Linked DNA regions of Defluviitalea raffinosedens. The protein of the gene in region 2 interacts with the protein of the main gene of each other region in a pairwise test. Links are inferred from orthologs where the notes say so. Each region holds a gene or a part of one and is shown on either strand. Other genes may lie near its edges.

Region 1 (2,845 bases), on a different replicon or contig from region 2:
ACAGAGGTATGCATGACCTCATCCATGAAGTGATTGTACCGCTGCATGATGCAGTTGAAATCAAGAATGGAAAGAAAAAGACAGTTCAGCGAAAAATATTCCCGGGATACGTACTGGTGAAAATGTTGATGACAGATGACACATGGTATGTTGTGAGGAATACTAGAGGAGTAACCGGATTTGTAGGACCTGGTTCAAAACCTGTTCCTCTTTCAGAGGAAGAAATAAGAGGTATGGGCATTGAACTTCCAAAAGCAAAAATTGATATAGAAGTCGGAGATGCTGTAAAAGTCATAACAGGACCGTTTGAGAATTCAGTTGGTGTAATCCAGGAAATCCATGAACATAAACGAACGGCGATTGTGAGATTATCCATGTTTGGACGAGAAACACCAGTTGAACTTGATTTTACTCAGATTCAAAAGATGTAAACAAAGAGCATGCAAAAGCATGAGCAGTGGGAGGGAAATCCCCGCAAATACCACATTATATGGAGGTGCGCTTAAATGGCGAAAAAAGTTACTGGAATGATTAAATTGCAGATTCCTGCAGGAAAGGCAACACCAGCACCACCAGTTGGACCTGCATTAGGACAACATGGTGTAAATATTATGGGATTTTGTAAAGAATTCAATGAAAGAACAGCTCAACAAGCAGGATTAATAATCCCTGTTGTAATCACTGTTTATCAGGACAGAAGCTTTACATTTATCACAAAGACTCCACCGGCAACAGTATTGCTCAAGAAAGCATGTAAAATAGAGTCCGGTTCCGGAGTACCAAATAAGAATAAAGTTGCAACCATTTCCAAAGAAGAAATCAGAAAAATTGCTGAGCTTAAAATGCCAGATTTAAATGCTTCAACTATAGAAGCTGCTATGAGCATGATTGCAGGAACAGCAAGAAGTATGGGAATTGTAGTACAAGACTAATGAACTAAGTATTTAGAACAGTGGGAGGGCATTTGTCCCCGATAATACCACAAGGAGGTAATGAAATGAAAAGAGGAAAAAAATATATCGAAGCTGCGAAATTAATCGATCGTAGCACTCTTTATGAAGCAAGAGAAGCTATGGAATTGGTTCAAAAAGTAGCTATTGCGAAATTTGATGAAACAGTAGAAGCACATATTAAATTAGGTGTTGACTCAAGACACGCGGACCAACAAGTTCGTGGTGCAGTTGTTCTCCCTCATGGAACAGGTAAAACAGTACGTGTACTTGTATTTGCTAAAGGTGATAAAGCAAAGGAAGCAGAAGAAGCAGGAGCAGATTTTGTTGGAGGAGAAGAACTGGTTCCAAAAATCCAAAATGAAGGATGGCTGGAATTTGACGTTGTTGTTGCAACACCAGATATGATGGCTGTTGTTGGACGTCTTGGACGTGTTTTGGGACCAAAAGGCTTAATGCCAAACCCTAAAGCAGGAACCGTTACTATGGACGTTGCAAAAGCAATTGCAGATATTAAAGCCGGTAAAATTGAATACCGTTTAGATAAAACAAATATTATCCACGTACCTATTGGAAAAGTATCTTTTGGTACAGATAAATTACTCGATAACTTCCAAACACTTATGAGTGCAGTTATAAAAGCAAAACCGGCAGCTGCTAAAGGACAATACCTGAAGAGCATTGCCGTATCTTCCACTATGAGCCCTGGAATCAAAATCAATCCTTTGAAGATATCAGAATAATATTCTGGTACAAGCTTTTGGTAAAAATAGTTTATTGCAACAATGTGTTGACAAATACAGAAGAAATGGATATAATATCTTTTGTTGAATAAAACTGAAAACCTTGTGGCCGCAGACAGTAGGTGCCGTATGGCGTAAAGATTTTCTACCTACCGAGGTATAGAAGTTATAAATGATTTATGATCGTTATATATAACCTCTTTGTCTGCGGGCAAAGAGGTTTTTTGATTGAATGGTTATATCCAAGGAGGTGGAAGTAGTGGCTAAATTAGATCAAAAACAAGCAGTGGTTAATGAAATTAAAGAAAAATTAAATGGTGCTGCGTCTGTTGTATTGGTTGATTACAGAGGTTTAACTGTTGAACAGGATACAGAGCTTAGAAAGAAGCTCCGTGAAGCAGGAGTAGACTACAAAGTTTACAAAAACACAATGATGAACTTCGCTGTAAAAGATACAGAGTTCGAACCTTTAAAAGATTACCTTGAAGGACCTAGCGCTATTGCGTTCAGTTATAATGATCCAACCAATGGCCCTAGAGTTCTAAATGAAATTGCATCCAAATATAAAGCTTTAGAATTTAAAGCAGGCGTTGTAGAAGGTAAATTATACGATGCACCTGGAATTACTAAGATCGCAAAGATCCCACCAAAAGAAGAATTGCTTTCCAAATTGCTTGGAAGCTTCAATTCTCCTATTGCATCTTTTGCTCGTGTAATAAAAGCAATTGCAGAAAAGAAAGCAGAAGGCTCAGAAGCTGCTGCAGAATAATGTGTGAAAAATATAAAATAAAATATTCGGAGGTGTCCTAGAATGGCAAAATTATCAATTCAAGAAATTATTGATGCTGTTAAAGAACTTACAGTTTTAGAACTTAATGAATTAGTAGAAAAATGTGAAGAAGAATTCGGAGTATCCGCTGCTGCTGGTGTTATGGTAGCTGCTGGCGCTGTAGCTGGTGGAGCTGCTGCTGCAGAAGAAAAGACAGAATTCGATGTTGAATTAACAGATGCAGGCGCTCAAAAGATTAAAGTAATCAAAGTAATCAGAGAAATCACTGGCCTTGGATTAAAAGAAGCTAAAGACCTTGTAGAAGGCGCTCCAAAAGTAGTTAAAGAAGGCGTTGCAAAAGAAGAAGCTGAAAGCTTAAAAGC
Region 2 (3,006 bases):
ATAAAGAGATCAATTATGATGATTTGCTCGTCAGTGCCCTGATCACTATTGCTCCCAGACAAATAGTGATTCACCATTATGAAGCGATTCAAAACAAACCGCTGATTGAAACTATAAGCAGTATTTTTCAAGGTAAAGTAACCCTGTGTCCTAAATGTGAATTTTGTTTAAACTCCAATGAAATTAATTAGTTTTATGCATAATAATTTGACTTCTTGACAAAATATGTGAAGGTGTTATAATTGTAAAAACTAATATAATGTTGAACTCGATGAAGAGAAGAGTAGTCAAAGGGTAGTTTACAGAGAGAAGATACATAAGCTGAGAGTATCTTTAAACGGAATTTGACGAAGACCACCTCTGAGAGGCCCTAATCCGGTTCGGTGATCCCGTTATCATCATTATTTAAAGAGGTTTCCAATGAAACAATAAGGGTGGAACCGCGGGAGAAACAATACTCTCGTCCCTTTTCGCAATGAAGAGGGCGAGAGTTTTTTTGTATAATTAATAATTCATTATAAGGAAGGAGAAAGGAAATTGGTTAAAATTAGATTAAAAGACGGAAGTGTAAAAGAGTATCCATCAGGAGTAACTGTTATCGAAGTTGCGCAAGATTTAAGTGAAGGCTTGGCAAGAGTTGCCTGTGCAGGACTTATAAATAATGAAAGGGTAGACATTAGAACACCCATTACAGAGGATTGCGAGTTAAGCATTCTAACCTTTGATGATGAACAGGGAAAAGATGCTTTTCGTCATACAACATCTCATATATTAGCTCAAGCTGTAAAGAGATTATTCCCAAATGTTAAATTAGCCATTGGTCCTTCTATCCAGGACGGATTTTATTACGATTTTGATACGGAGCAACCTTTTAGCCCGGAAGATTTAGAGAAAATCGAAAAGGAAATGAAGAATATTGTAAAAGAAAGTTTACCAATTGAGAGATTTGAATTGCCAAGGGTTGAAGCGATTCAATTGATGCAGGAAAGAGGAGAAGATTACAAAGTTGAATTAATCAACGATCTTCCTGAAGATGCAATAATTTCTTTCTATAAGCAAGGAGAATTTGTAGATTTATGTGCGGGACCCCACCTTATGTCTACAAAACCAGTAAAGGCTTTTAAACTTTTATCCGTAGCAGGGGCTTACTGGAGAGGCAATGAAAATAATAAAATGCTTACAAGAATCTACGGAACTTCATTTACTAAGAAAGCAGATCTGGATGAATACATTAATAAATTAGAAGAAGCTAAGAAAAGAGATCATAGAAAACTCGGAAAAGAGTTAGAACTTTTTGCATTAATGGAAGAAGGTCCGGGATTCCCATTCTTCCTGCCTAAAGGAATGGAACTCAGAAATACATTGATAGAATATTGGAGAGAAAAACATAAAGCAGCAGGCTATCAGGAAATTAGTACGCCTATCATTTTAAATCAGGAATTATGGCACCGATCAGGACACTGGGATCACTATAAAGACAATATGTATGTAACTAAGATTGATGATATGGATTATGCAGTAAAGCCAATGAACTGTCCTGGAGGCATGCTTGTTTATAAAACAAAAATGCACTCTTATAGAGATTTACCAGTTAGACTGGCAGAGCTTGGCTTAGTTCATCGTCATGAATTATCCGGTGCTCTTCATGGGCTTATGAGGGTGCGTAATTTTACACAGGATGATGCCCATATCTTTATGTTGCCTGAACAGATCAAAGATGAAATTAAAAATGTAATCAATCTTATAGATGAATTCTATAATGTTTTTGGATTCAAATACCATGTTGAACTATCCACAAGACCTGAAGACAGTATGGGAAGTGATGAAGATTGGGAAAGAGCAACTACGGCATTAAGAGAAGTATTAGAGGAAAAAGGATATAATTACATCGTGAATGAAGGCGATGGAGCATTCTATGGTCCAAAGATCGACTTTCATTTAGAAGACTGCCTGGGAAGAACATGGCAGTGTGGAACCATCCAATTAGATTTTCAGATGCCAGAACGTTTTGACTTAGTATATATTGGACAGGATGGAGAGAAACATCGTCCTGTTATGATCCACAGAGTTGTATTTGGCAGTATCGAAAGATTTATCGGTATTTTGATTGAACATTTTGCAGGAGCTTTCCCAACATGGCTTGCGCCAGTACAAGTTAAAGTTCTTCCTATTTCTGAAAAATATCATGAATACGCCCAAAGTGTAGTAGAACAACTGGAGAAGAATGGTATCAAAGTTGAAGCGGATTACAGAGCTGAAAAAATAGGTTATAAGATTCGTGAAGCAAGACTTCAAAGAATTCCATATATGCTGATTGTGGGACAACAAGAACAAGAAGAAAGCAAGGTGTCAGTCAGAAGCCGTGCAAAAGGCGATGAAGGGGCACAAGCATTATCTGATTTCATAGAAAGAATTAAAGATGAAATAGCATCTAAAAAAATTGATACACAAGGACTTGACAACTCTATAGAATAATGCTATAGTTTCTTAGGATATGTTAATTAAAAAAGTAGAAACATCCGTTTCTCACCTTGCGCATTAAGTCGACAGGGTTCATACATGATTAAATGAGAAAGTATGTCATAATTATTATGATATATGTTTACTCTTTAAGGTGTATTTGAAGCGGATAGATTCTATCCGCTTTTTTTATTATATATAAGTTTTAAATACTATTGGGAGGTGCTCGGTTATTAGCGAGTTAATGATTAATGAGCAAATTAGGGACAAAGAAGTGAGACTCATTGATGTGGATGGAACGCAAATAGGAATTGTTTCTGCTAAAGAAGCGCAGATGCTGGCGAATGAAAGAAATCTTGACCTGGTTAAAATTGCGCCTAAAGCGAATCCACCTGTTTGCCGTATTATGGATTATGGTAAGTACAAGTTCGATTTGGCTAAAAAGGAAAAAGAAGCTCGTAAAAAGCAGAAAGTGATCAATGTGAAAGAAGTCAGATTGTCCCCTAATATTGAGAAGCATGATTTGGAAGTTAAAATCAAGAATGC

What was found. The genes of interacting proteins can lie anywhere in the genome.
Region 1: the proteins of thrS (region 2) and rplA interact in binary tests that used the Escherichia coli proteins (3 or more experiments, as listed by UniProt). The link is inferred for Defluviitalea raffinosedens from one-to-one orthologs.

The regions. Positions count from the first base shown.
Region 1 is NZ_JAFBEP010000001.1:206,015-208,859, reverse strand. It holds rplA (50S ribosomal protein L1), read left to right. Parts: upstream 1-997; coding sequence 998-1,693; downstream 1,694-2,845. Other genes in the region: rplL (50S ribosomal protein L7/L12), read left to right, coding at 2,505-2,845; rplJ (50S ribosomal protein L10), read left to right, coding at 1,953-2,462; rplK (50S ribosomal protein L11), read left to right, coding at 507-932; nusG (transcription termination/antitermination protein NusG), read left to right, coding at 1-431. UniProt on the Escherichia coli protein: One of the primary rRNA binding proteins, it binds very close to the 3'-end of the 23S rRNA. Forms part of the L1 stalk. It is often not seen in high-resolution crystal structures, but can be seen in cryo_EM and 3D reconstruction models.
Region 2 is NZ_JAFBEP010000028.1:1,603-4,608, reverse strand. Bases 56-3,006 are described here. They hold thrS (threonine--tRNA ligase), read left to right. Parts: upstream 56-537; coding sequence 538-2,475; downstream 2,476-3,006. Other genes in these bases: infC (translation initiation factor IF-3), read left to right, coding at 2,705-3,006; ytxC (putative sporulation protein YtxC), read left to right, coding at 56-191. Also shown: more of ytxC, read left to right, coding at 1-55. UniProt on the Escherichia coli protein: Catalyzes the attachment of threonine to tRNA(Thr) in a two-step reaction: L-threonine is first activated by ATP to form Thr-AMP and then transferred to the acceptor end of tRNA(Thr). The rate-limiting step is amino acid activation in the presence of tRNA.